3 regions of the Lysinibacillus sp. GW247-5R2A genome follow, and region 1 is predicted to be linked to each of the others. Evidence: riboswitches for the same ligand, from Rfam matches in the RefSeq annotation. Region 1 holds a riboswitch; each other region holds the start of a gene.
What was found. A riboswitch is a leader RNA that binds a small molecule or an ion and turns the genes downstream of it on or off. The one in region 1 is predicted to bind thiamine pyrophosphate.
Positions count from the first base shown of each region.

Region 2: another riboswitch for thiamine pyrophosphate. It lies ahead of thiC (phosphomethylpyrimidine synthase ThiC); the one in region 1 lies ahead of AC07YC_RS04675 (ABC transporter substrate-binding protein).
Region 3: another riboswitch for thiamine pyrophosphate. It lies ahead of thiM (hydroxyethylthiazole kinase); the one in region 1 lies ahead of AC07YC_RS04675 (ABC transporter substrate-binding protein).

Region 1 is NZ_JBWKZL010000002.1:210,766-221,203, reverse strand. It holds gene AC07YC_RS04705 (Ger(x)C family spore germination protein) at 1-445, opposite strand, end outside; gene AC07YC_RS04700 (spore germination protein) at 473-2,017, opposite strand; gene AC07YC_RS04695 (HesB/YadR/YfhF family protein) at 2,166-2,456, opposite strand; gene plsY (glycerol-3-phosphate 1-O-acyltransferase PlsY) at 2,475-3,077, opposite strand; gene parE (DNA topoisomerase IV subunit B) at 3,614-5,590, shown strand; gene parC (DNA topoisomerase IV subunit A) at 5,587-8,025, shown strand; TPP riboswitch at 8,149-8,259, shown strand; gene AC07YC_RS04675 (ABC transporter substrate-binding protein) at 8,415-9,410, shown strand; gene AC07YC_RS04670 (thiamine-binding protein) at 9,412-9,705, shown strand; gene AC07YC_RS04665 (ABC transporter permease) at 9,702-10,438, shown strand, end outside.
Region 2 is NZ_JBWKZL010000014.1:13,222-23,659, forward strand. It holds gene AC07YC_RS19400 (catalase) at 1-1,277, shown strand, start outside; gene thiC (phosphomethylpyrimidine synthase ThiC) at 1,486-3,264, opposite strand; TPP riboswitch at 3,411-3,525, opposite strand; gene AC07YC_RS19410 (AEC family transporter) at 3,593-4,522, opposite strand; gene AC07YC_RS19415 (methyl-accepting chemotaxis protein) at 4,833-6,935, opposite strand; gene AC07YC_RS19420 (S-layer protein) at 7,190-8,836, shown strand; gene AC07YC_RS19425 (response regulator) at 9,027-10,181, opposite strand.
Region 3 is NZ_JBWKZL010000006.1:130,034-140,471, reverse strand. It holds gene AC07YC_RS11215 (cysteine desulfurase family protein) at 1-690, shown strand, start outside; gene thiI (tRNA uracil 4-sulfurtransferase ThiI) at 690-1,904, shown strand; gene AC07YC_RS11205 (alpha/beta-type small acid-soluble spore protein) at 2,057-2,275, shown strand; gene thiE (thiamine phosphate synthase) at 2,349-2,990, opposite strand; gene thiD (bifunctional hydroxymethylpyrimidine kinase/phosphomethylpyrimidine kinase) at 2,980-3,804, opposite strand; gene thiM (hydroxyethylthiazole kinase) at 3,792-4,559, opposite strand; TPP riboswitch at 4,646-4,744, opposite strand; gene mbcS (acyl-CoA synthetase MbcS) at 4,932-6,515, shown strand; gene sppA (signal peptide peptidase SppA) at 6,700-7,713, shown strand; gene AC07YC_RS11175 (RDD family protein) at 7,726-8,355, shown strand; gene tpx (thiol peroxidase) at 8,493-8,996, shown strand; gene AC07YC_RS11165 (class I SAM-dependent methyltransferase) at 9,086-10,015, shown strand; gene AC07YC_RS11160 (universal stress protein) at 10,074-10,438, opposite strand, start outside.

The DNA.
Region 1 (10,438 bases):
TAGGTGTGAGAACATTTAGCACTTCCTTAGCTGTAGCCTCATAAGACATGATGACATCGAAATCTTTTCTAAACTCATGGTCTCGTGCAATTAAATCTAATGAATCACTGATTCCATCTTTAGCGAGATCTTCACCTAAAACGACTACCTGTAGATGGGCAAAATATGGCTTCCGTGCAGCAATGGTCGTCATTTTGCGGATGGCCTCAAAAATTGTTTCCCCTCTAGAATGATAGCTGACAACAGGGGAGCGCTGAGTGGAAGCTTGTCGCATGGAAACCTCACTAGGATCAACTATTTGAACGGTAATCTCATACTCATCATCTACTTTGTCTATACCAAGCGCTACAACAATGGCTAATTCATTTAATTCACGCTTACTCCAGCAACCACTTAACAGTAAAGTGAGGATGCATAGTAAGCAGATTGCTTTTACTTTTGCCATATTTTATTCCTCATTTGTTCAGTAGTTTTATTTCCGACCTGTTCTTGGGACATATTTATGCCCTCTAACAACGTTTTTCTGATTGACTAAACGTGGACGTGTTAATAAACGTCTACGAGGAAGCAATAAAAATGCATCTTTTTGATCCTGTAAAATTAAAGGAGCAAACGGGCTTAAATACGGTACACCAAATGAACGAATGCTGCATAAATGAAGAATAATGATAATAATGCCAAACATAACTCCAAAAAGACCAAACATAGCAGCTAAGATCATTAATGGAAAGCGCAGTACACGAATCGTATTGGACAAACCATAAGCAGGGAATAAAAAACTACAAATGGCCGTTAATGCCACTATAATAACCATTACAGCCGAGACAACACCGGCATCTACCGCTGCCTGGCCAATTACCAGCGTACCTACGATGGACACAGCTGGACCGATTGTTCGCGGCATTCGAAGCCCTGCCTCTCGTAGTATCTCAAAGGCAAGCTCCATAATAAGTGCTTCCACTACGGCAGGGAAGGGCACGCCTTCTCGTTGTGAGGCGATACTAATTAGCATGGCCGTCGGTAGCATTTCTTGATGAAACGTCGTAATCGCAACATAGAGAGATGGTGCTACCAATGCCAAACTAATACCAAAGAAACGTAAAATACGAATGAGGGAACTAATCATCCAATGTTGATAGTAGTCTTCTGCTGATTGCAAAAAGGAAGTAAATAATGCAGGCACCACTAATACAAAGGGGGTACCATCTACTAGAATCGCCACTTTCCCATCTAATAATTCACCAGCAATAACATCTGGCCGTTCTGAGTTGTAAATGGTTGGAAACATGGTATTTTTAGAATCTTGAATAAAATCCTCAATATACCCACTTTCTAAAATGCCATCGATATTAATGCGATCTAACCGCGCTAACACCTCCGCAACAATTTTGTCACTGGCGATACCATGTATATACATCACAGCGACATCAGTTTGTGTCACTTCACCTATGACTCGGGACTTAATCCAAAGATTTGGACTTTTTATTTTGCGTCGAATGAGTGCGGTATTCGTACGCAAAGTTTCAGTAAAGGACTCTCGAGGTCCCCTAATGACGGATTCAGTTGATGGCTCTGTAACAGCTCTATCTTTTGCACTTTTCGTGCTTGTTACGATGCCTTCCGCAAAGCCATCTAATAAAATAACGGTCTCACCATTAAGGATGGCATAATACAGTGATGTAAAATGTTCGATATTCATCACATCACCAACAGTTAAATAGGAACTTCGAACATATTGATTAATGGTAGTAATTTCAATTTCTTGTTCTTCCTCAAGATTCGCCATTAATTTATCAATCACTGAATCCGAAATCATCGTTTTATCGGATAAGCCATCAATGGAAATAATGGCCAGTCGATGGGGTTCAGCTTCACCAATCGTAATTTCTCGAATAATAATGTCATTGCTATGACCGAGAGTGTTTTGAATGACTTTTATATTTTTGGCAAGGGAAGTATTGAGTAAATCGTCCGTTGTAAGGGATGGGGAGGGATCGATCTTGTTTGATATGGACATGTGTTTTCCTCCTCAAAAGGATGTTCATTATTTATAGAATGGACAACTTTGTGCGGAGATAAACGAAAAAAAGAATGAAATTCTAGCTACTATTTTTCAAATAAAAAAACAGTATTTCCCTTTCAGAGACTGAAAGGAAAATACTGCTTTATGTAAGATACTCGTATTGTAATTCATCCAAACTCGCATCCACGTCTACATGTAGATTGTGATCGTTAAAGAACCATAAATCTTTTTCATCGATGTAATAGGTTACGCCATCAATGACTGATTCTGCTCCAATGGCGATGGGCTCTTCTCGCGTCATGCCTAGTGAAAAGCCTTCGTGAAAAGGACTTGAACCGCCATAGCGTGCATAAAAGCGAATCGTATCGCCTGGTTCTACTTCCATCTCATGTTTGAACCATTGAATGGCCTCATCTGTCAGTGCAATTTTCATGCGAATGCTCCTCTCTTCTTACAGCCATTTTACCTTTGGCTCGGTGCCGTTTTTTATACGTGCAATATTGGCACGATGACGATAAATGATAAAGGTAAATAAAAAGGCTACCAAGATGCTTAATGCAAAGTCACCTGTAACAAAATAATAAACGATTGAATAGATAAGTGCTACTAAAGCGGCTATCATAGATGTTAAGCTGACGATTTTTGTGATTTTCAATGTCACAAGAAAGGCAATTAGGAGCAAGACAAACAATGGCCATGAATAGCCTAATAAAACACCTGCTGATGTGGCAACGGCTTTTCCACCACGGAAATTGGCGAAGATTGGAAACATATGACCAATCACTGCAACAAGACCTAGGATTAAGGAATGGATAGAACTGTCTGAGAATATTGGAAGTGCAGCTAGTAAGACAGCGGCAGTCCCTTTTAGAACATCCATCACAGTCACAACAATACCAGCTTTTTTTCCTAATGTTCGGAACGTATTGGTTGCTCCAAGATTACCGCTTCCATGTTCTCGGATATCGGTATTATAAAAAATTTTACCTATCCATAGCCCTGAAGGTATAGAGCCGATTAGATAAGCACATAAAATAATAAGTCCATTGATCATAGTTGGACTCCTTTCATTCATAGTCCATCACTTGGTACTAATAGTTTGTAACAAGTATTTTACACTTTTTCTTGCTAATCTACAATGTTATGAAGGAGATTTCGTAAGGAGTCTTGAATTCAATACAAAAGAAACTAAAGTAAGTTAGAGATAGGCTTTTAGGCATGATTGATGAAAGAACGAAAAAATTCTTTATTAAAATATAGGCAAAAAGGCAATTTTGTCATTCGTTCATTCCTTTGGTAGAATAGAAGTCTAACTTTATTCATTTACATGACATTGACGCATCAACTATATTGCAACTAAATAAGCTACGATGCGTCAGGTGTTTACGGATACTAGTGGTAGTCTGTCTTGCTTAAATTCCAATTTTAAGCAACTGTTGAAGATGTTTACTATTTAAAGTGTATATTAAAACTGTGAGCAATTTTTAAAAATTTAATTGGACCTGTCGCTAACTATTGACAGGAAATGCTATTATTATTAGGATGAGAACATAAATAGAACAAGTGTTTGTTTTTTGGAGGGGAATTTTTTTGACGAATAAACAGTCACCTAGCGTCTATAATGATGACGCTATACAAGTATTAGAAGGATTAGAAGCGGTGCGCAAACGACCAGGCATGTATATCGGTTCCACAGATGGCCGTGGACTTCATCACCTTGTGTATGAAATCGTTGATAATGCGGTGGATGAAGCATTGGCTGGCTTTGGATCTCATATTATTGTCAAGATTCACAAAGACCAGAGTATTAGCGTACGCGACTTTGGCCGTGGAATGCCAACTGGTATGCATAAGATGGGTAAACCTACTCCTGAAATTATTTTTACCGTCCTTCATGCAGGTGGTAAGTTTGGACAAGGCGGTTATAAAACGAGTGGCGGCTTGCACGGTGTAGGTTCTTCTGTCGTGAATGCGCTATCAACATTTTTAGAAGTAACTATCCATCGTGATGGTAAGAAATATCGCCAGCGCTTCGAGCATGGTGGACATCCAGTGACAACACTTGAAGAAATTGGTCAAACGAAGCAGACAGGTACGCTTGTTCATTTCCTACCTGATGAAACGATTTTCTCTGTTACAAAATATAATTATGATACGTTAGCAGAACGTTTAAGGGAGTCAGCTTTTTTATTAAAGGGCTTAAAAATTGAATTAATTGATGAGCGCGAGGAAGGCAAAAATGATGTGTTCTTTTATGAGAACGGCATTGAAGCTTTCGTTGCGTATTTGAATGAAGAGAAGGATGTTCTTCATCCTGTGAAGTATGTGGAAGGTATTCAAGATGATATTGAAGTAGAGTTTGCCTTCCAATATAACGATGGTTATTCTGAAACGATTTTGTCGTTTGTTAATAATGTCCGAACACGAGATGGCGGTACCCATGAAACCGGTGCAAAAGCAGCTCTGACGCGTGTCTTTAATGAATACGCAAGAAAAATTGGCCTATTAAAGGATAAGGATAAAAACTTGGAAGGAACGGATATTCGAGAGGGCTTAGCAGCTATCGTATCTGTCCGTATTCCAGAGCACTTATTACAATTTGAAGGACAAACAAAGGGCAAGCTTGGTACAAGTGAGGCTCGTTCAGCAGTAGATAGTGTGGTGTCTGAGCAAATTTTATATGTGCTAGAGGAAAATGCTGAATTGTCAGCGTCCCTTGTGCGTAAAGCGATTCGTGCGCAGCAAGTACGTGAAGCGGCTCGTAAAGCTCGTGAGGATGCGCGAAATGGTAAGAAAAACAAAAAAGGTAGTACGATTCTGTCAGGTAAATTAACGCCTGCACAGTCACGAAATGCGGCGAAAAATGAATTATATTTAGTCGAAGGTGATTCAGCGGGTGGTTCTGCAAAACAAGGTCGCGATCGTACTTTCCAGGCAATACTACCACTGCGCGGGAAAGTGATAAACACGGAAAAAGCCAAGCTCCAGGATATTATGAAAAACGAAGAGATTTCAACGATTATTCATGCGATTGGTGCAGGTGTTGGTACGGATTTTGCAGTAGAGGATTCAGCCTACAATAAAGTAGTCATAATGACCGATGCTGATACAGATGGCGCTCATATACAAGTATTGCTATTAACGTTCTTCTACCGTTATATGCGTCCCCTCATCGAGGCTGGTAAAGTCTTTATTGCGTTACCGCCACTTTATAAAGTTTCTAAAGGGACTGGCAAAAAAGAAGTAATTGAATATGCTTGGACAGAAAACGATTTACAAAAGGCCATCAAACAAGTTGGAAAGGGTTACATATTGCAGCGCTATAAAGGTCTTGGTGAGATGAATGCAGACCAGCTATGGGATACAACAATGAACCCTGACACACGTACATTAATTCGTGTCACAATCGAGGATGGTGCACGTGCAGAGAGACGTGTCACGACATTAATGGGCGATAAGGTAGAGCCACGTCGTAAATGGATCGAAGCCAATGTAGACTTCGGTATGGAGGATGATGCTAACATTTTAGAAAATGAATTCATCCAACAAGAGGAGGGCCAAGCATGAGTAGCACAGAAAAGTTTCAAGATTTACCTTTAGAAGAAGTAATGGGTGACCGTTTTGGTCGCTATAGTAAATATATTATTCAAGACCGCGCGTTGCCAGATGCACGTGACGGTCTTAAACCTGTACAGCGTCGTATTCTATATGCGATGTTTACAGAAGGTAATACACAAGAAAAACCTTTCCGTAAATCGGCTAAAACAGTCGGTAATGTAATCGGTAATTACCATCCACACGGAGATAGCTCTGTTTATGAGGCGATGGTACGTATGAGTCAGGATTGGAAAGCTCGTCATATGCTCATTGAAATGCATGGGAATAACGGTTCAGTTGATGGAGATCCGCCGGCTGCCATGCGTTATACTGAGGCAAGACTATCTGCGATTGCGGGTGAAATGTTACGAGATATCGGGAAGAAAACGGTTGAATTCGTACCAAACTTCGATGATCAGGATATGGAGCCAACCGTATTACCAGCCCGTTTCCCAAATTTATTAGTAAACGGCTCTACAGGGATATCTGCAGGTTATGCAACAGATATTCCACCTCATGCACTAGATGAAGTGCTAGATGCTGTATTGATGCGCTTAGACAAGCCTACTGCAACAGTGGATGAATTGATGACAGTACTCAAAGGTCCTGATTTCCCAACGGGCGGTATTATTCAAGGTGTGGACGGTATTAAAAAGGCATATGAAACAGGGCGCGGTAAAATTATTGTCCGTGCGCAGGCTGTGGTGGAACCTATTAAGGGCGGTAAAGAGCAAATCGTTGTTACCGAATTACCATACGATGTGAATAAAGCGAATCTTGTAAAAAAAATTGATGAGCAGCGTGTAGATAAACGCCTTGAAGGGATTGCAGAAATTCGTGATGAATCTGACCGTACAGGGTTACGTGTCGTAATCGAGCTGAAAAAGGATGTTCCTGGACAAGGGATTTTACAGTACTTATTTAAAACAACAGATTTACAAGTAGCTTACAATTTTAATATGATTGCGATTCATAATCGTCGACCAACGATGATGACATTGCCCTTATTATTGGATGCGTATATTACTCACCAAAAAGAAGTGGTGACAAATCGTTCTATATATGATTTACAAAAGGCAAAGGATCGTTCACATATCGTAGATGGCTTAATTAAAGCATTGTCTATTTTAGATGAAGTCATTGCGACAATTCGTTCTTCTAATGATAAGAAGGATGCCAAGCTCAATTTACAAGCAAAGTTCGATTTTACTGAGGTACAAGCAGAGGCGATTGTGAGCCTGCAATTATATCGTTTAACGAATACCGATATTACAGAGCTCCGCCAAGAACAGGATGATTTAAATAAATTGATTGCCAAGCTAGAAGGAATTTTACAAAGCGAGGCCAAGCTAATACGTGTCATTAAACAAGAATTACTAGATATTAAAAAACGCTTCACAGAGCCACGTCGCTCGAGAATTGAACAAGAAATAGAAGAAATTAAAATTACATTAGATGTCCTTGTTCCAAGCGAAGAGGTTGTGGTGACTGTTACGAAAGATGGCTATATTAAACGCACATCTACACGATCCCATGCCGCTTCCAATGGTCAGGATTTTGCGATGAAGGATTCCGATTACTTATTGTATGAAGCAAACTTGAATACGCAGCATCATCTATTGTTATTTACAAATAGAGGGAATTATATTTATCAACCAGTCCACGAATTGCCTGATATTCGTTGGAAGGACCTTGGTCAGCATATTTCTAGTATTGTGCCAACAAGTGAAGATGAATCAATTATTGCAGTCTATGGCTTTGAAACATTTGAACAACCAAATACGTATATTTTAACTGCTACGAAAGATGGACAAATTAAACGTTCACCGCTCGCAGATTATGCAGTGACGCGTTACTCGAAGCCGATTAAAACCATGAATGTTAAAGCGGGCGATGCAATGATTTATGCATCGTTTATGACGGATAATGTGGAATTACTTTTAACAACTGATACGGCGTATGCTATTCGATTCCCTATCGAGGAATTACCAGTTACTGGTGTGAAAACAGGCGGCGTTAAAGGGATTACGTTAAAAGATGGAGAAGCTTTAGTAGGGGTCAATGTTCTACAGCCAGATGAAACACAATATGTCGTTATTGTGACACAGCGAGGGGCTGTCAAGAAAATGAATGTCGCAGAGGTAGAGGTAGCAGGTCGTGCCAAACGTGGCCTTAAAGTCCTAACAGAATTAAAAGCAAATCCTCACCGAATTGTCGCTGTGATTCAAGCGACAGACGATGAGCAGGTTGTGATTGAAACTGAAAAAGGCGTCCAAGAATTTATTGATGTTCATGCATTGACGCGTGCTGACCGCCATTCTAATGGTTCATTTAAAGTGGATATTGCCACAGATGGAGCCATTTCCCATGTCTTAACGGCCAAAAAAGAACAAAAACCAAGCTAAAATCATGCCCAGTCTCTCTATAGTAGAGCTGGGCTATTTGTTGGAGTGGAACAACTATCCAAAAATAGCATCTTGTCATTTACGATCAACTATGGGTATAATAATCATCGAAAAGTTCATAGCGAAAGAATGTAGGGGGGCTAGTTATGGCTAGCTGAGATTGTGTCCGATAGACACTGACCCTTTGAACCTGATTTGGCTCGTACCAGCGTAGGGAACATCTATTCAAAAAAGCAAAAGTTTTGGAGATTGATTGTAATACGTCTGGGAGGAATCCTAGGCGTTTTTTTGTTTTTCAAGCAATATCTCACCAACCGTATATTACGCTTTCTTCTGGTGACAACATTCATTCATGAACACTTTCATATTACAAACTGGGAGGACCTAGCATGAAAAAATGGTTATTTATTCTATTAGCTGTACTATTGACGTTAGTAGGTTGTAGCGACAAGGAGGACAAGCAGGCTGCTGATACAAAGAAAAAGGTGTCAGTGGTTCTCGATTGGACACCAAATACGAATCATACAGGATTGTATGCTGCGAAAAAGCTCGGATATTTTGAAGAACAGGGCTTAGATGTTGATATCATTATGCCAGGAGAGGCAGGAGCCGATCAGCTCGTAGCTTCAGGTAAGGCAGAATTTGGCGTGAGCTATCAGGAGGGCATTACACAGGCTCGTGTTCAGGATGTGCCACTTGTCTCAATAGCGGCCATCATCCAGCATAATACATCTGGATTTGCTTCTATAGCATCAAAGGGTATTACATCTCCAAAGGACTTTGAAGGAAAAACGTATGGTGGCTGGGGAGCGCCACTCGAGCAAGCAGTATTACAATCATTAATGCAAAAAGAAAATGCTGATATTAATCAATTAGATATTGTCAATGCAGGAGATTTAGATTTCTTCACAATGATGAAAAAAGATATCGACTTTGCTTGGATTTATTATGCTTGGACAGGAATTGAGGCAGAGCTTCGTGGGGAAAAGATTAATATGCTGTATTTAACAGACTACAGTGATCAGTTAGATTACTATACACCTGTTTTAGCAACTAATGAAACAATGCTTCAAAACAATCCAGACATCGTCAAAGCTTTTGTTGCGGCTGCATCGAAGGGCTATGAATATGCCATAGAGCATCCGAATGAAGCTGCTGATATTTTACTAGAAGCAGCCCCAGACTTAGATAAGGAATTGGTGCATAAAAGCCAGGAGTGGTTGGCTGATAAGTATCAGGATGACGCTAAACAATGGGGTGAGCAAAAGCTTTCTGTATGGGAAAACTATGCTAAATGGATGTCGAGCAACAAAGTATTAGAGGGCGAATTTGATGCTAAACAAGCGTTTACGAATGAGTTCTTACCGAAAAAGGAGGCCAATTAACATGGCAAATTCATTAATCAGTGTCCAAATCATTCCGAAAACAGAAAAGTATGAGGATGTCATTCCTTATGTAGATGCGGCCATTGCAGTTATTGATGCATCTGGTGTGAAATATGAGGTTCATCCACTTGAAACAACGATGGAGGGTGAGCTTACAACGCTTCTTCAAATCATTGAAAAAATGAATAGTAAGATGGTCGAGCTAGGAGCCATTAATGTCATTACACAAGTGAAAATTTTATATCAACCAAATGGAATTACAATGGCTACATTAACGGAGAAATATCAGTCATGAAACGGGCATTACAAAAGGGAAGGACGATAATTTTTATCGCCTTCCTCTTATTCATATGGGAGCTTGTTGTGCATATCGCTGATGTTCCTCCTTGGCTCCTTCCAGCACCGAGCATAATTGTAGTAGAAGGCATTCAATCGTATCAGACGTTCCTGCCACATGCTCTGGCTACTGTGCAATTAGCTTTACTAGGACTTGCTATTGGAGTTGGCTGTGGTCTAACAGTGGCAATTGTTTTGCATCGTTATACGTTCATTCGGTCGTTATTTTATCCAATTCTCATTATGTCGCAAAACATACCTATTCTTGTATTAGCACCGCTGCTTATTATTTGGTTTGGCTTTGGCTTATTACCAAAGCTCATCATTATTTGTCTAGTGTGCTTTTTCCCTATTGTCATAGCGGCAATGGACGGTTTTCGTCAAACAGCACCCGAGTTAAAGCATTACTTTGAAATGATTGGTGCAACGAAGGCCCAAACGTTTTGGAAGCTAGAATGGCCACATGCCTACCCAGCTGTTTTCTCAGGTGTAAAAATTGCTGCAACTTATAGCGTAATGGGGGCAGTCATTGCAGAGTGGCTTGGTGCAAAAAAGGGAATTGGTGTATACATGACCTTAGCACAATCCTCCTTCCGTACAGATCGAGTGTTTGTCGCAATTTTTGCGATTGTCTTGTTAAGCTTATTGTTATTTAGTAGTATTCGTTTGCTTGAAAAATTAATGGTAAAGGG
Region 2 (10,438 bases), on a different contig from region 1:
AATATACAAAAGCTAAAATCTTCTCAGAAGTGGGCAAGAAAACAGATATGTTCGCACGATTCTCCACAGTTGCTGGTGAGCGTGGTGCAGCAGATGCTGAGCGCGATATCCGCGGCTTTGCCCTTAAGTTCTATACTGAAGAAGGCAACTGGGATTTAGTAGGAAACAATACACCAGTATTTTTCTTCCGTGATCCACTACACTTTACAGATTTAAACCACGTGGTCAAACGTGATCCACGTACAAATATGAAAAACGCTAATTCTAACTGGGATTTCTGGACGCTATTACCAGAAGCACTTCACCAAGTTACAATTGTAATGTCCGACCGTGGTATTCCAACTGGTTACCGTAATATGCACGGATTTGGTTCTCACACATATAGCTTTATCAATGCTGATAATGAGCGTGTTTGGGTTAAATTCCACTTCCGTACAGAACAAGGCATTAAAAATTTAACAGGTGATGAGGCAACTGAGGTAATCGGTCAAGACCGTGAATCTTCACAACGTGATTTATATGAAGCCATCGAAAATGGCGATTTCCCTAAATGGAAAGTGTATATTCAGGTTATGACAGAGGAGCAAGCTCGTGAGCTACCATACAACCCATTCGATTTAACAAAAGTATGGTATAAAAAAGATTTCCCATTAATTCCTGTAGGTGAGTTTGAGTTAAATAAAAACCCGGACAACTACTTTGCAGAAGTGGAACAAGCTGCCTTTGCACCATCTAACATCGTCCCTGGTATTAGCTTCTCACCAGATAAAATGTTACAAGGTCGTATCTTTGCCTATGCAGATGCACAACGCTACCGTTTAGGTGTAAACCACTATATGCTTCCTGTTAACGCACCAAAATGTCCATTCCGTACTTTCCACCGAGATGGCTCTATGCGTTTTGACGGCAACCTTGGATCAACACTAGGCTATGAACCAAATAGCTATGGTGAATGGGAACATAATTTAGACCATAAAGAGCCTGAGTTACGCATCGATGGTCATGCAGGAATTCATGATTTCCGTGAAGACGATAGTAATTACTTCGAGCAACCAGGTAAACTTTTCCGCCTAATGACTGCGGAAGAACAACAACGTCTATTTGAAAATACGGCTAATGATATGGCTTCTGTTGAGGAATTCATCAAACGCCGTCACATTCTTCACTGCTATTTAGCTGATCCAGCATATGGTGAAGGTGTCGCAAAAGCAATGGGTCTTTCATTAGAAGGTATGGATCTTACAAATCCATACGTAAAACAACCAACAAACGTTTAATATTCCACTTATTATTGATATCCAAATCCAACTTTTACTCCATGTGAATGTATAATTCACATGGAGCTTTTTTGTATTCGTCTAGGCTCAAGCGTTCCCTTCTAATTGCAAAGGCATATATTCCTTTTTTTCATCTCCCCTATTAAGTCGTAAAGCCAACATAAAAAAGGCTCGTGTCTAGTAAATAAACACAAGCCTCGCACTATTATTATTGGTAGATTTGACTACCTGCCTTTTTAAACTCCGCTGACTTTTCCCTCATACCTTCATGGATGGCTTCTGTTGTATTTAAGTCCTTTTCCTTAGCATAATTACGAATATCCTGGGAAATTCTCATGCTACAAAATTTAGGCCCGCACATTGAACAAAAATGAGCCGTTTTGGCTCCTTCTGCTGGCAATGTTTCATCATGATATTCTACTGCACGCTCTGGATCAAGAGAAAGGTTAAATTGATCGCGCCAGCGGAACTCAAAACGCGCTTTGGACAGTGCATCATCCCGTTGCTGTGCACCTGGGTGACCCTTTGCTAAATCTGCAGCATGTGCAGCAATTTTATAAGTAATAACCCCTACTCGCACATCCTCCCGATTAGGTAAACCTAAATGTTCCTTCGGTGTCACGTAGCAGAGCATAGCAGTACCAAACCAACCAATCATTGCTGCTCCAATAGCAGATGTAATATGGTCATAACCTGGCGCAATATCTGTTGTCAATGGACCTAATGTATAGAAGGGAGCTTCCTTACAAACCTCTAATTGCTTGTCCATATTTTCTTTAATCAAATGCATGGGAACATGACCTGGCCCCTCCACCATTACTTGAACATCATGCTTCCATGCGATTTCCGTTAATTCGCCTAATGTTTCCAGCTCCGCGAATTGTGCTTGATCGTTAGCATCCGCGATTGACCCTGGGCGTAAGCCATCTCCTAATGAGAAGGCTACATCATAAGCTTTCATAATTTCGCATATTTCCTCAAAATGAGTATAGAGGAAGTTCTCTTGATGATGGTATAAGCACCACTGCGCCATAATGGATCCACCTCGAGACACAATGCCCGTTACACGGTTTGCTGTAAGAGGGACATAACGTAAAAGGACACCTGCATGAATAGTGAAATAATCTACCCCTTGCTCCGCTTGTTCAATAAGCGTATCACGGTACACCTCCCACGTTAAATCCTCAGCCACACCATTCACTTTTTCTAATGCCTGATAAATTGGTACTGTCCCAACGGGTACTGCAGCATTTCGAATAATCCATTCTCTCGTTGTATGAATATGCTTGCCAGTTGATAAATCCATAATATTATCAGCACCCCAGCGTGTAGCCCATGTCATTTTCTCGACCTCCTCTGCAATCGAGGATGATACAGCTGAATTTCCAATGTTCGCATTAATTTTCACATGGAAGTTACGACCGATAATCATTGGCTCTGCCTCTGGATGATTAATATTGGAAGGCATAATAGCTCGACCTGCTGCAATCTCTGAACGTACGAAATCTGGGTCCATATTTTCGCGTATCGCTACAAATTCCATCTCAGGTGTAATAATTCCTTTTCGAGCATAATGAAGCTGTGTGACATTTCCACCCTTTTTTGCACGTAAAGGCTTTCTCACCAGTTCCGGAAAGACATTTTCATGGATACGTGGATCATCAGCGCGACGAAAACCATTATCCTCCGGTTTAATCGTACGCCCTCCGTATTCCTCAACATCCCCTCGCTCTTGTATCCAAGTACTTCGTAAAGCAGGTAAGCCCTTTGTAATATCCACATGAAAGGCCGGATCTGTATATGGCCCACTCGTATCATACACCCGAATTGGGGCATTTTCTTCATCTCCAAAGCTACCAGTTGTCGGACTTAATGCAATTTCACGCATGGGTACTAAAATATCTGGACGAGATCCTTCCACATAAACCTTTTTACTTCCTTCAAAGTTAGACATAATCGTAATGTTCTTTTCACTAATTGCTGACATGAGCTACTTCTCTCCCTTAAATGTATTTTAAGCAAGGACCGAATCTAGCTCACCCAACAATCAAATACAATAAATAAAGGCCGAATCCAAAATTAATAATTGGATCCGGCCATGAATGTAAAGGGTCTATTGATTGCACGTAATAGGCAATAGCTTCTTAACTTTCCCACGCTGGTATGAGCCAGATCAGGTCCAAAGGGTCAAGAAACCTCTATGCGTTTCCCTCTCAGCCTGACTCATCAGACTCCCCTAGTTAATACTATTCAGTTTGATGCTAGTGTAGCAGATATTGCTAAGAGATGGAAGATATCATTAAAAATATTTTCTATTAGGTAAACAATACATCCGCAATATAAATCACAATCGTGACCGTTATACAGCTCACAATGGTTGAGAATAAAACGGTTTGAGCGGCTGTTGCTGACTCTACATCATATTCTAATGCTAGACTTGAACTGTTGCGGGATGTGGGAAAAGCACTCGCTATAAATAATGATTGTGCCACAACCCCATCTAAACCCAGCGCATAGATAATGACTAAAGCCACGGCTGGTCCTATAAATAATCGTGTGAAGCAGCTGACGAATACTGTTTTATTAAACATCGTTTTGATCTCCAGCTGAGACAATTGGGCGCCTAGCGTGATTAATGCAACGGCAATAAAACCATCTGCTACATGATCTATTGGTATTTTAATAAACTGCGGAATGCCAATATCAAAATAATTCATGGCCACTCCGATTATTAAAGCATGAATAATAGGCATTTTTATAAAGTCCTTAAAAATCGTCATGCCCGATTTAGTAGAGGAAATTAAATTATATAAACCATACGTATATGTTGTCATGTTTTGAAAGATAACGAGTATAACCTGGATGGCTACACCAATAGGTTGAGTGGCAAAAATCATTTGAGCTACGGGAATCCCATAGTTCCCAGAGTTAATGAGTACTACACTATTTTTAAAAACAGCCGCCTCAGTTTTGGCGAGGCCAAGCCCTTTCGCTAAAAAGTGACTAAGCAGCATTTGACTACCGATAAAAAGTACAACAAACAATCCGACTTCTCCTAGAACAGACAGCTTTATATTCGTCTCATATAAATTAATAAATACAGCGGCTGGCATAAAACAATATGTAATAAGCTGTGATAATGCTTTTAAATTAAAGCGAAATTTCTTTTGTAGAATAGCACCTAGTACAAGTAATACTAAAATAGGTGCGACAATTTGAAAGAAAATCATTCCAAGATACACCATATTGATGTCCCCCCTCCCTTTTAATAGTAGTGTCGATCATGCACTAGGTCAATGCCACTTACTTTCATAATTAAAACCGTTGACTTCCACTACGGATGGGACACGCCTTGTTCCTATGAATTAAAAGATGCAAAAAATCAAATCAATGAACGAGACAACAATGTACACCATGTAAGAATCACCTAAATATAATTGGGCAGCAAAGAACTATTTTTCATGAAGTATAAATAAAAAGGGAATCGAGCATGAACTTCTCGATTCCCTTTATCAACAGTCTGAGCTACCTTTAGATTCTAGGTAGCCTTTTTCGTTACGCAAGCTTAAATCGATTAACAACCTCTTGCAGTTCATTAGAGATATCATTCATATTTTGCATAGACTCTGCCACTTTTTGCAATTCAGCTTGTTGGTCCATTGCAGAGGCACTTACTTGCTCAGCAGAGGCCGCTGTTTCCTCTGAGATTGCCGAAATACTTTGAATGGACATAATCGCTTGATTTTTATGCTCTAACATAGTAGACAATTGTGTCATTAGTTCTCTAATAGAAATTGCAATTGCTCGTGACAAATCACTATTATCTTTAAAGGCCAATTGCGTGCTTTGTACGGACTCATTTTGAGATTGCATTAAGTCTGCATTAGATGCAATGACTGCAACTGTTTGCTGAGAATTTTCTAAAATACTTTCTACCGTGCTTTTAATAATTTCTGTTTCAGTTTTTGATTGCTCTGCCAATTTTCTTACTTCTTCCGCCACGACAGCAAAACCTTTTCCATGCTCACCAGCTCGTGCAGCCTCAATACTTGCATTTAAAGCTAATAGATTAGTTTGCTCCGTAATACTTTGAATGGAGGCAATAATTTGATTAATATTGGCAATATTAGAGGCTAGCGATTCCATTTGCTGTTGAATACGGCCGTTCATCTCATTCGTCTCTATATTATGTTCATGTAAACTTTGAACCTCTTGCATGCCTTTTTCTGTTGTCACATTTGTCTTGTTGGATAAATCATCCATTTCATTCGAAAGTGCAGTAATGGCATCTATTTGTTCCGATAAATTCATCATACGATAGTTCGTTTCTTCAGTATCCTCTGATTGCTTCGATGCACCCTGTGCAATTTCATTAATGGCTACTGATACCTCTTGACTTGAGGACACGATTTCAGTAAACGCCTCATGGACCTGGTTAGAAGATTGGTTCAATAGAGTCGTGGAGTTTAACACGGCTTTAATAGCACTATTAGTTTTTTCTAACATATTATTATAGGCCAATGCTACTGCCCCAATTTCATCTTGTTTAATATATTTCTCCTCTACTTTTTGTGTTAAATCTCCTGCTGCTGCTGTTTCAATTGAAGCACGTAAAAACTTGAGCGGCTTTAACTGTTTGTAAATAAATAGTACACTTGCAGCAGTCATCAAGGCTACCATTATAATGGATGCAATAATCGTATATACAAATACATGATTATATGTTTCTAAAATTTTTGATTCAGCTAATACGATTTGAACGGTCCAAGTTTCGTCAATGTCCTCTAAAATCATTGGAGCAAACACATTATAAGCTTGATCCTTTAGTTCATTAGACTCTATGTACATACTTGTTAGCTCGCCGTTTTCCATTGTCTTACTTATGCTTGTCCAAGCAGGGTCGTCTTGCATATTTTGACCATCCAGCTCTTTACCGAAACTGTTAGCTGTTAGTACACCGTTATTTGTAATAATTGCCGCATAGCCGCCTTCTGGAGCAACAGACTTTGTCAGCTCATTTAAATAATCTATTGACACATCCGCCGTCAATACACCAAAAAACTTCCCTGAAGTATTGACTAATGGTACAGAAATTGTGGTCATTAGTACGGTTTGACCATTTACACTATAGTCATAGGGCTCCGTTAAAACGGTCCGTCCCTCTTCTTTTGGCACCCAGTACCATTGGGATACATTTTTATCATCTACACCTTCAATAAGAGTGGTCGTTATTTCATTACCATTTTTACTTAAGTATGGTCCAAAACGTTTTTTGGAATCTACCAATGTAGCCTCATCATTTGGGTTTACAATAAGAGAATTCTGTTCAAAGATAGCTCCTACCCCTAATAAATCATCATTATTGGCTAAATTATTTTCCATGATGTCTAAAACACCTTTGGTAGATAGCGTCTTATTCTTCTCCATACTTTCAACGATCCGTTTCGTTGTTTGTAATGTTGTATTGGCTTTTTTAAAGCGCTCGCTCATAATAGCCGCTGATGATTCAGCCGTTTGCAATGTTCCATACTCTGCATCTTTAACGCTTTGCTTTTTTATAATAATCCCCGTTGTCACTGTATAGGATAAAAATAATACTAGAAACAATCCTATTATTAGGGAAGATAGTTTCATTGCAATTCCTCTTGATTTCTTCATCACAAACACCCCCATTTTTATAAATAATCATAATGGATGGAAGGTCGTATCTCAATAAAATATTTAGCGAATAAAGTAGAAATTTACATAATTATAGATAAAAATACAGGCATATTAATAGATTTTTCTTATATATTTCAAAGTACTTATGACTCATTCTAGTTGCACCAATTAGTAAAACATACACTTAAAACACTAAATTATAGTAAAATATGGTATATTATCTATTAGATAAAATGATTGGAGTGACTTGCATGACAAATAAAGCGCTATCAACATTAATAGCCACGGCGATGACAGCGACACTAGTATTACCAGTGTCTACTGCACAAGCCTCTTCTTCCCTAAATCAATCAAGCTTATATGAAGCACAATTTCAAGTTGCAGCAACAAAAAAAGTGGTGGGCAATGCCGTAACGATTAAAAACATTACAAATGATACGGTCATTACATCAAACGGTACATTTAGAATCCACAATGATTTAAAGCCCCTTTTTGATCATTCAAACAAGACAGCATTAACGAATGCATCGGCCACCATTGTCGTAAAAAACAAGCAAATTATTGATGTGACATCATTAACACTAAATAAAGCTGGTACGAGCAAAAAATCAGTATATTTTGATGGGGGTCACGCTCATGTTTCTGGTGATGTTACTGTGAACGCAGATTATGTAAACATACATGACATAACGATTGATGGTCAGCTAATCATTACAAACAGAGTAAAAAAAGCTATTACACTTGATGACGTTTCTGTGAGCGATACGATTACACTAAAACCATTAATTATAAAGAAGAATGACTGGCTGTATGTTACGCTAAGAGATATGAAATCATCTACTATCAATGTAGCACGTACGAAGGTGAATATATCTTCTGACCAAGTGCTTTCTAAAATTGATATAGGAGGTAAAGTTCCTACTTTTGAGTTGAAGGCAAATGTGGAAAAGCTAACGATCACTGTAGAGGAAAACTTCAACCTTTTCGGCGAGGGTAAAATTGAACAAATCATTGTCAAAGGCGGATCAAAAGTAGCATTAAATTCTGGACACCAGGTGGGTAAAGTACAAGTGGACAATAAAAGCGTATCCGTTATCCTACCTGTTATTGATAAAAAAGAGCTAACTACGCTACTAGCATCCCCCCCTTACGTACAGGTTTCTATCAATGGATACGATATTTTAACAACTGACAAATGGACAATGCAGGTTGATCGTAATATTTTTGATTCTGCTGTGGCCAGCGCCAGAGCTGTAGCAAACAACAATAGCGCTTCACAAGAACAAGTAAAGAATGCTATTGCTCAATACAGAAATGCTTTATCCGTCTATCAAACTGCTCAAAAGTACGGCTTAAAATATGGCTATAGCTACGGCAATAGCGATAAAGCTACTCTTCAATCTTTAATCAATTCAATTCAGTATGTAACGGTTTCATGGGGCTCAGATGTTTACCATAATAATCCATGGACAACACAAGCTGAGAGAAACGCTATAGATTCCGCCGTTTCAACTGCTCAAGCAGTTGTTAATAATTATTACGCTACTCAAACTGATATTACCAGCGCTATCAATAACTTAAACAATGCTATTTGGACTTATAAGAGCGCTTATAAGTATAATAATAATTATTATTATGGTAATAAATACAGCTTACAAACGCTTGTTAATCAGGCAAAAGGGATATATGTGACTGTTTCAGAGGATGGATCGGGTTTATCATCTAATACCAATTGGACAACGTATATGGAATGGTACATTTTCGACTCGGCCGTATCATACGCTGAAACGTTTTTATCTAATAATTATTTCTCTGACTACGAAGTCTCATATGTCATTAATTATTTGAACAGCGCTATTTCAACCTATAAAGGCCAGTATAAAAAAGGGAAAGATTAAATTCTTTCAGCATGAAATAAAACAATGATGCTGACAAAACAAATCAATGAACATAACGTTTAATCAATGAGTTTCATAAACCTGTTAGGACGAAAACTAGGAACAACTATATGATCGAGCGTGCGTTTTATTTCAATCTAGGGACTCTGCAAACTGCAAGAGTCCTTTTTATGATTATTATTCTATATAGTTAAACATTCATGTGCGTTAGCGCATTGGTCTGCTTCCATCTTTTATACCAATTCTCAATTTCCTCACTTGGTTCCACCGCCAAATGCTCCAGAAGCGCTTTTTTTAACAGCAAGTATTGCTCCTCAACAGCCGCTACATTATTCAGTAAATCGTAAAGTTTCATCAAGATGAAATAGTTTTCCTCTTCACCTGCAAAAAGAGCTTGAACTGTTTCCTGTACCTGAATAGCAGCTGAATAGTTTTCATTTGTTATATAAAATTCACTAAGCTGATGGGCATGATGTAACCATAGTCGCCTTAAACGCTCTTTCTCACTTTCTGCCCATAGATAATCACAATCGCCTAAATAATCACCCGTATACATTTGGAATACTTGTTCATGCTGATCCACGGTTGACTTTTCTAGTGAAGGTAAGGCTTTCAAGCTAGACAGCCATTGTTCTACATCTACAACAGTTTGCTCCAACAAAAGTTTATAGCCTGAATTGAGCAATGGACTTGAAATTTGCACACCTTCCAGCCCATAGTTTTTTAATGTTTGACGTATTGTATAAATGGCCGTATAAAGTTGTTTCGATGCTTTATCTCTATCAGACTCTGGCCAAAATAACTCTAAAATGGTATCACGATATATAATTTCATCACGGTGATTAAGTAAGTAGGCAAATAACTCTTTCGCTTTGGAAGTTCGCCATTTTAAAATTTGTGTTTGGCCGTCTGGTAATACGACATGGAGCCCGCCAAATAGATTAATAATTGTAGAGTTCATCGAACTTTTTTTGTGTTTATTATTAATCTGTTCAAGACGATCCAATGTCTTTTCTAAACGTGAAATTTGTATGGGCTTTAATAGATAATCAACGGCATGTAAATTAAAGGCATCTAAAGCATATTGATCGAACCCTGTTGTAAAAACAATCTCTACATCTGGCAATAATTCTTGAATTTTCTCCCCCAGTGCTAAACCATCCATATCCGGCATGACTATATCTAAAAATACAACACTTGGTTGTAGACTCTGTATCTCATCCATCACTTTTAGAGAATCAGTGTATTCTCCAACTACTTCTATCCCTGGAACCTTAATTTCTTCAAGCAAGGTTTTTAATCTCGTTATTGATAAATATTCATCATCTACTAGCACGATTCTCATTATTACTCCTCCTTAAAAACTACTCCTTTACTTATTATCGTTTATTTTTCTAAAAAATTGAGAGATAGCATTACTTTTGAAGGATAAATAATCCAATTTGTAGACATCTACTGATATAGGATAAAGGAGTGTGAACCTCCTGAAAAAATCCATATTTTAACTATCACCTAGCCGCTCATTTTCAAATTTTCTCTGTCAGATGATTTTCCATCATTACAGCCCATATTATCCGGTAGTACTTATCCCACACAAAACAA
Region 3 (10,438 bases), on a different contig from region 1:
GCGATTCAACCGATAGAGAAAGCTGCTAAATTAATCCATGAAATGAGTCGCGCAGCCTTACATGTGGATGCTGTCCAAAGCTTTGGAAAATTGCCTGTATCCTTTAAGGGTGAAGAGGGACCAGATTGTATTTCAATCTCAGGCCATAAAATTCATGGCTTTAAAGGCTCTGGTGTATTAGCATTCCGTAAAGCGATAAGATGGCAGCCATATGCACTTGGTGGTGGCCAAGAATTTGGATTGCGTAGTGGGACTGTGGCTGTTCCACAAGCTGTCGCTTTATCAAAGGCAGCTCGTATGGCGGTTGAAACCATGAATGACCATGCAAAAAATTATCGTCAATGGCATGATGAAATACTTGCACAGCTACACGAATATGGAGAAGCTATTCATATTTTATCGACTCCGCAGGGAGCGCCACATATTTTATCTTTCAGTGTTCGCGATTTAAAAGGGGAAGTCATTATTAATGCGATGCAAAAACGAGGCGTTATTGTATCAACATCCAGTGCTTGTTCTTCGAAGCAAACTAAAACCAGTCATGTTGTCGAAGCATTGCATCTAGATGAGCATTATAAAAAAGGTGTCATCCGTATTAGTTTTGGTGCACATAACACCGTCGAAGATATTGAAAAGTTTAAACAAGTATTAGCAGAAGTAATGCTAGAGCTTAAAGGAGAAATAAAGTAATGATTTGGAAAGAAATTTTAATTAGATATGGTGAACTTTCTACAAAAGGTCGCAACAAGATGGATTTTATCCGCCGTTTACGTGAAAATATCCGTCATGCTTTTGCGGATTTAGGACATCTCCATATTCGTACAGAACGTGATCGAATGTTTATTGCGATAGAGGATGAAGCACAAATGCAAACATTAGTAACAGGTTTGCCTAAAATTTTTGGTATTCAATCATTTAGTCCTGTTGCAGCATGTGAAAAAGATATGGAAAGTATGAAAAAGCTGGCGATTACAATAATGGAGACATTTAAAGAAAAGCCATATACGTTTAAAGTGGAAGTGAAACGTACCGATAAAACCTTCCCATTAGAATCACACGCGATTCAACGGGAGATTGGTGGATATGTTTTACCTCAATTTAATAATTTATCTGTTAAAGTGAAGCGACCTGATATTGAGCTACGTGTAGAAGTCCGCCATGATGCAACCTATATGATGGCACAAGTCATTCCAGGTGCAGGTGGAATGCCTGTAGGATCAAACGGGAAGTCATTGTTAATGCTTTCAGGTGGGATTGATAGTCCAGTTGCAGGTTATTTAATGATGAAACGCGGAGTCCGTTTAGAAGCCATTCACTTTTTTAGTCCACCCTATACAAGCGAAAATTCATTGGAAAAAGTAAAAGTGCTTGCAAATGAGCTAACGAAATTTGGTGCTAATATCCGATTGCATGTTATTCCTTTTACTGAAATACAAGTTCTGATTAAAGAAAAAGTACCTTCTAATGTATCGATGACAACAACTCGTCGTATGATGTTGAAGGTTGCTGATCAAGTGCGAGAAGAAATCGGTGCTCTTGCGATTGTCACAGGAGAAAGTCTTGGACAAGTAGCAAGTCAAACACTTGAAAGCTTAACAGCAATCAATGCAGTAACGAATACACCTATTTTACGACCGTTAATTTCATCAGATAAATTAGAAATCATTGAGTTAGCTGAACAAATCGGCACATATGAAACATCTATTCAGCCTTTTGAGGACTGCTGTACAATCTTTACGCCTGCAAGTCCTAAAACAAAGCCTAAGCTCGAAAAGGTTGAGCATTACGAAAGCTTTTCTGATTTTGATGAACTGATAGCACGCGCGGTCAAAAATCGTGAGGTCTATATCTTCCCTAAGAAAGAAGAAGAGCAAAAGCAAGATAAGTTTGCTGATCTTTTATAAATCAAAATTTCAAAAGCCGTCTCAAATAGCTTATTTGAGACGGCTTTTTTTGTATAGTTCCCCAAATGCCAATAGAGGTACATTTTACCTTTATTTTTTTTGTATTAAAAATCTAATAACGCACATTCTATATTCACAAGGAGGTGAGAAACATGGCTTCAAACAACAACCGCAGTTCAAACCAGCTTGCAGTACCTGGTGTACAACAAGCACTTGATCAAATGAAATACGAAATTGCACAAGAATTTGGTGTTCAATTAGGGGCTGACGCTTCAGCTCGTGCTAACGGTTCCGTTGGTGGTGAAATCACTAAACGTCTTGTACAAATGGCAGAATCTCAATTAAAAGGTATGCCAAACAACAACAACTAATAAATGCTAACTAAGCATTTATAAACTCAAAACCAGTGACCGTAAAAGGCACTGGTTTTAGTTTGTTTATCAATCATTTTTTTATGCGAAATAAAGACTTAAACATGGATACTGTTTGTTCAATATCCTTACTGTCACAGATAGCAGAAATAACAGCAACTCCATCAGCCCCAGCTTGCAAAACAATATTAGCATTTGTCCCATTTATTCCACCTATGGCTACGATAGGCAAGTGAGGTTGGTATTTGGAAGCTTGCTGTAAAAAATTAGTGCCACATGGTGGCTGTGCATCATTTTTAGATGTTGTGGCAAAAATAGGTCCAATTCCTACATAGTCCGCATGATGGTCAATAGCCGTTTGTAGTTCTTCCTGTGAATGTACAGAAACGCCAAGGAGCCGGTTTGCCATTTTTTTACGTGCAATGGCAATCTGTTCATCATCTTGGCCAATATGAACACCATCAGCACCAAGTCGAACCGCTAGATCCACATCATCGTTGATAATAAACGGCACACGATAATGTTGACATCGTTTTTGACATTGGCGGGCAAATTGCTCATAAGCTAATCCTGTTAATGCGTAAGGACCCTTTTCGCGTAATTGAAACATAGTAATGCCAGCCTGCAGCGCTTGTTCGAGTACAGCTAAAGGCTCCTGTTGGGAAACATTGCTTGTACCCATAATAAAATAGAGCTGTAAATCTTCACGTTTCAAGTAATTTCACCTCGCAGGCACCTTTATGTAGCTGATAAGCAAAATGATTTGTGGGGCCATGACCATTACCAATGGCTAAATCATGCATAATGGCTAATTGTATAAATTTTTTAGCTTCGATAATAGCTTTTTCAATGGTCAAACCTTGACCAAGAAAAGCCGTGATGGCTGCTGAAAAAGTACAACCTGTACCATGTGTGTTTTTCGTCGTAATACGAGGAGACTGCATGGAAAATGATTTGTCATTTTTTATAAATACATAATCAATTGCATATAACGAATTAGGTAGATGCCCACCTTTAATGATGACACATTGAACACCTAGTTGGAAAAAGCATTGAGCAATCTCCTCCATATCAGAGAATTGATTTATTTTTCTTCCCGTAAGTGCCTCTGCTTCCGGTATATTTGGTGTCACAATTGTAGCAAGGGGTAGTAAAAACATGCGCATGGCCTCGATTGCCTCTTGCTGCAGTAAGCTTTCTCCACCTTTTGCAATCATAACGGGATCAACAATTAGTGGGATTTTTAAATCGTCAATAATGTGTGCAATACCTTGAATAATTTCCGAGGAATAAAGCATCCCTGTTTTAATCGCAGCAATCGAAAAATCTTCTAGTAATGCATGAAATTGTTTTTCAACAAAGTCAACGTCAATCGGGAAAACCCCCATTACACCAAGTGTATTTTGAGCAGTTAATGCTGTAATAACGGAGGTGCCAAAAACTCCTAATTCCTGGAATGTTTTTAAATCAGCCTGAATGCCAGCGCCACCGCCACTATCTGAGCCTGCAATTGTCGTTACAATATGCATGAAGCCTCACCCTCCTTTGAAAGACGATGTAAGGCATTAAGCAAAGCAATTTGAATATCCCCAATATCCTCTGTAAATGCAGATGCTAACTCAGCTGCTTTTTTATAATATGTCAGTGTTTCCGCTAATTGGCTATACGGATCATCTCCTGAAGAGTAGGCTGCTCCACATATAGCACTAAGTAAACAGCCTGTACCCGTTACTTCGGTCATTTGTGAATTTCCACCAGTAATCCATTGGCTCTGCACACCGTCTGTTAAAAAATCATGTTTGCCTGTAACAATGACTAGACAGTTGTAGCGTTGAGCCAATAATATAGCCTCAGTCTCTATGACAATAAATCCCTCACCACTATCAACACCTTTTTGTTGCCATTCCACATTGGCTAATGCCGCAAGCTCTCCCTTGTTACAGCGTATGACTGCAAATTGTATAGCTGAAAGTAATTGATGTACGGTTTCCTTGCGATAAACTGTGGCACCTGCGCCAACCGGATCTAATATAACAGGAATGGCAAGGGTATTTGCTTTTTTTCCTGCTAACAGCATCGACTCTTTTGTTCGATCATTTAGTGTACCAATATTGATTAAAAGAGCGTCTGCAATGGCGACCATTTCCTCCACCTCATGGCTATCATCAGCCATGACAGGAGAGGCACCTAATGCTAATAGACCATTAGCTTGGAAATTAGCCACGACATAATTAGTTATACAGTGAATAAGCGGTTGTTGTTGACGAATTGTTTGAAAAATCATTGTAGTCCTCCTTTATGGGTGGACGTAAGCATGCAAAAAAGGCCCTTTTTACGTAAAAATGCACGAAAAAGAGCCTTTCATCTGAAAAAACGATGTTCATTGCTCCCTACGTCAGTATTAACTAACAGGTTCAAAGGGTCAGGTTTTACCTTCTCAACTCTTTATGAGTCCCCCTGCAATCTTGCTTTTAGTTGACCAAAATGTACCATACTTTTCATATGTATTCAATAGCAAGTTTTCCTATCGACAAAACGTGACTGATGCCATATAGCTAAGCATGATAGTTGTCATGACTTTACTTAAATCAAGTGTAAACCATTGAAAATACTAAGAAAGGAGTATAATGTGTCTTAACAAAAGGGGGCATTTGCCATGAATAGACAAGAATTAGTAGCACCAGAATGGTATAACATAACAGATGAATTTGAAAAATATGCAAAGGATTCAACTAAAAATGCATTGATTATTTATGATGAGCATTCTGATGTACAATTTATCACCTACGCACATTTACTTGAAAGAGCGAATCAGGCGGCACATGTCTTTACAAAAAATGGATTAACTAAAGGTGATGTCATTTTAGTGATGGTACCACGCTCAGTAGAAGCATACATTGTCTATATTGCTGCATTAAAAGCGGGTTTAACAATCATTCCAAGCTCTGAAATGCTAAGAGCAAAAGATATTGAGTATCGTATTCATCATGCTGATGCTAAAGCCGTTGTAGCCTTTGAGCCTTATATTGAGCAATTTGATCAAGTAGGAAATTTACAAAATATACAGCAATTTGTTATCGGAAATGCACATGAACCATGGCAGCCGTTAGTAGACAAAATGCGAAAGCAACCAACAACTTACATAAGTTCTTCACCAACAAAAAGTACAGACCATGCCTTTTTAGCTTACACAAGTGGCACAACAGGAAACCCGAAAGCTGCTGTTCATACGCATAGCTGGGGCTATGCACATTTACGGACAACAGCCCCACATTGGCTAGGAGTACAAGAAAATGATATTGTCTGGGCAACTGCAGCACCAGGATGGCAAAAATGGATTTGGAGTCCGTTCCTCGCGATTTTAGGCAGCGGTGCCACTGCATTTGTTTATACAGGAAAGTTTGACGCTGCAACATATTTAGCATTGCTTGAAAAATTTAAGATGAACGTCTTATGTTGCACACCGACAGAATATCGTTTTATGGCAGCACTTGAACATTTACAAGAGTATGACATCAGTTCAATTCGACAAGCTGTTTCAGCAGGTGAGCCATTGAACAGTGAAGTCATTAAAAAATTCTTTGACACCTTCCATCTACAAGTGCGAGATGGTTATGGTCAGACTGAGAATACTCTTCTTGTAGGAACTATGGTTGGTATGGAGGCAAGAGTTGGTTCGATGGGCAAACCTACGCCAGGCAATACCGTTGACATTGTAGATGATTTTGGCGAGCCAGTTGCTATAGGAGAAGTAGGTGATATTGCTGTTCATCGAGAAACACCTGCACTTTTTAAAAAATATTTAAATGATCCTGAACGTACTAATTTACAATTTCGTGGTGATTGGTATATAACAGGGGACCGAGCTTATAAAGATGCGGACGGCTATTTTTGGTTTGAAGGACGCGGAGATGATGTTATTATTTCCTCAGCCTATACGATTGGACCTTTTGAAGTAGAGGATGCGCTGATGAAGCATCCGACTGTGAAAGAGGTTGCTGTCATTGCAAGTCCCGATACAGTTCGCGGGAACATCGTTAAGGCATTTATTATTCTTCATGATGGTGTTAATGGTAATCAAGAGCTTATTCAAACCCTTCAAAATCATGTCAAAGCATTAACGGCACCTTATAAATACCCACGGGCTATTGAATTTGTTACTGAGTTACCCAAAACTGCATCTGGTAAAATTAGACGTGTCGAATTAAGAGAACAAGAATTAATACATCTTGTACAATAATCATTTCCTAGGAAATAATGTCGAAAATCGAAGTTCATGCAAAGAAATGAACTTTGATTTTTTTTTTATTTTTAGGTAAGGTATTATGAGGAAATAAATAGAATAAATCTTTTTGCATATTATTGCAAAAAAATGAAACAAATGAGCAAGTCATACGTATTACGAGTTAAGGAGGCGGAAAGACATGAATGTTAAAAGGTGGGTTGCATTAATAGTGGCTGGTGTTCTTTTACTATTTTCATTAGGGATTAATACCATTTTTGCGCTATTTAAAGCAGATTTCCTAGGTAATTTTGATAGTTTAATGGCAGGAAATAACCTAGATGTATATGAAAATGTCATTGAAGGAGATAATTATGATAAAAGGATTGCCTATTTAAAGGTAGATGGAACAATCCAAGATATTGGATCAAGTTCACTGTGGCAGCCTGTTGCATATGATCATCAATTCTTCCTAGACCAATTGGATAATATTTTGTACGATGATACGATTCAAGGAATTGTTTTAAGTGTTAACTCTCCGGGTGGAGGGGTAAAAGAATCTGCTGAAATTTATAAAAGGCTATTGAAAATTAAAGAAGAACGACAAATTCCAATTTATGTATCGATGGATTCGATGGCAGCATCGGGTGGTTATTATATTTCAGCACCAGCAGATAAAATATTTGCTCATCGTGATACGATAACAGGCTCGATAGGTGTAATCATGCAATCTATTAATTACCAAGCATTGGCTGAAAAAGTAGGTGTCAAATTCGAAACGTTTAAATCTGGCGAGCATAAGGATATGCTAAGTCCAATGCGTGATGTGACACCAGAAGAACGAGCAATGATGCAGGATATGATCAATGAAACATACGAAGAATTTGTAGATATCGTTGAACAAGGACGTAATATGTCAGAAGCTGATGTGAAGAAGGTGGCGGATGGTCGTATCCTTGGCGGTACAAAAGCACTTGAAGCCGGTTTAGTTGATGAAATTGGCGACGAAGAAGCTGCCATTGCAGCCTTACGCGCAGATTTTGGACTAGAAGATGCTGTATTATTTGAATATGCCTATGATATGGGCGGATGGCAATCTTATGTTGGTATGAAAATTGGCTCTATGTTCGGTCCTTCTGCAGAGGAAAAAATGCTAATGAAAATTATGACAGATTACAATGCACCAAAAATGATGTATTTATACGGTGAATATTAAGGAGGGAGTTCAATGACAAACAATGAAGTTGTTATGCAAGGTTCACCCTCAATGGAAATTGGCTTTTTTAACAATGGCACGGAAGATTCAACAAGTCAAAAAAACTACACATTAAAAACGGCAGGCTTTTGGATCAGATTGTGGGCATTTTTATTGGATGGGCTTATTGTATCTGCTGTAGTTGGCATACTCATTAACCCTATCTTTTATTTAATGGACTGGTCCTTATCAGAATCAGTTTGGTATGCTCCAATCTCCATTATATCGGCGATTCTTTATTACAGTTATTTTGTCCTTATGACGAAATTTTTTGGTCAAACGCTAGGGAAGATGGTATTTGGGCTACGTGTTATTTCATTAAAGCATGCTAACCTTACTTGGTCAGATGTGTTATTCCGTGAATGGATTGGGCGTATTATTAATAATATTGTGATGCCTCTTTATATTTTGGTAGTTATTTTGCCAGACAATCAAGGGTTGCATGACTATTTCGCCGATACAACAGTGGTGCATGAGAAAGTCTATATTGAAAAGAACTTGGTACCACTTTCTATAGAGAAAAAGGAAGAGCATATAGTGTCTAGTGAACAAGTGGGAAAACCTGAGCTAGAAAAACTAGAAGAAGAAAAAAATGAACAATAAACAAGAGACTGTCTCAAATGAAGAGACGGTCTTTTCTATGACTTGTTAACACTTAGAAGAAAGTAAGCTATCTTAGTTGCAATTAATTCCCTTCATTTAGTAATATTATGTACATATGAAGATTAGGAGGCGTTTATATGGCACAAGTAACATTTAAAAATGGTCCAGTGACACTAGTAGGTAATGAAGTAAAGGTGGGCGATTCTGCACCAGATTTTACAGTATTAGCGAATGACCTTTCACCTGTAACATTAAAAGATTCAGAGGGGAAAATTCGTCTATTTAGTGTAGTACCATCATTAGATACTGGTGTATGTGATGCGCAAACACGTCGTTTCAATGAAGAAGCAGCTAACTTAGGCGATAATGTAGTAATTTATACAGTATCTGTAGATCTTCCATTCGCTCAAAAACGTTGGTGTGGGGCAGCAGGTATTGATGCTGTTCAAACAGTATCTGATCACCGCGACCTTTCATTTGGTGAGGCTTATGGCGTGTATATTCAAGAATTACGTCTTCTGACACGTGCAGTATTTGTTGTGGATGCAAACAATAAAGTAACATATGTTGAGTATGTACCTGAGGCAACAGACCATCCAAACTATGAAGCGGCTATTGAAGCTGTTAAAGCACTAGCATAATGGCCTGCTTTTAGGCTAAGATAATACTAGACAAAGGGGCTGTGACGAGTGTTTGTCACGGCTCTTTTCTGCTTGAAAGGAAGTTATCTATGGAAAACATCGAGAAATTATTTGCTATGCTAAATGAGCATGCTGAAAAAATCGAAAAAGAACACAATACAACTTTGTTAGAGGGGTTACTAGATGGGCTAGAGGCGTGGCTGGATGGAGAAGTGGATTTCTCACAAAAGGATGCGACAAAAGAGGATATCCGCAAGTCTATTCAAATTGCCATTCTAAAAGGAATGCGTAAAAGTTCTCAACCAAACCATCAAATGACGCCTGATACGTTAGGATTATTAGTGGGCTATTTTGTTGAACAAATCTTTGCTGAACGACTTGAGCATGACAAAATTTCGATTATGGATCCAGCAGTAGGTACGGGAAATTTATTACTAACAGTTATGAATTTATTGGATGGTAAAGTGGAGGCTACTGGTGTAGAGGTAGATGAGCTACTTATACGTTTGGCTGCAGCTACAGCTGATTTAACAGAGCAACCGATTTCTTTATATCGTCAGGATGCCTTACAAGATTTATTGGCAAATCCTGTTGATGCAATAGTATGTGATTTACCAGTTGGTTATTATCCGAATGAAGAAATTGCCCTTGAATATGAATTGTGCGCGCCTGAGGGAATGAGCTATGCCCACCATTTATTTATTGAGCAGTCTATGAATTATACAAAGGAAGGTGGCTACTTATTTTTCCTTGCGCCATCACATCTTTTTGATTCAGAGCAGTCTAAGCAACTGCATAAATACATTCAAAAGCATGCTTGGATTCAAGCGATTATTCAACTACCTGATTCCATGTTTGCCAATAAATCATTAGAAAAGAGCATTGTCATCTTGCAAAAGCAATCGAAGGAATGTAAATCACCTAAAGAAGTGCTTTTAGCAAAAGTACCAAATATACAAAACAAACAGGCACTTGCTTTATTCTTTGAAAAAGTGAAAATGTGGAAAGAGGGCAAGTAATTGCTCATAGAATTCAAAAAGGTATCCTACAGTAGGATACCTTTTTATGTATTGCTGATTAGTTTTCAGGTGTGCGGATGACAAGAACGTCACAATTAGCTGAACGTACAATTGCTTCAGATACTGAACCAATTAGGAAACGCTCTACTGCATTTAGACCTGTTGCACCACAAATGATTAGATCTGCGTCTACAATTTTAGAAAGCTCTTTAGTAATAATATTTTTTGGAGAACCATATTCGATGATTAGGTTAACGTTTGCGATACCTTCATCCTCAGCTTGCTTTTTGTAACCATTTAATAGTTCTTCAGAGAATGCTTGAGCACGCTCTGCAATGGAACGGTCGTATGCTTCAATTGCAGCGAATGAACGTGTATCAATAACATTCACTAAATTTAATACAGAACCCTCATTACGCTTCG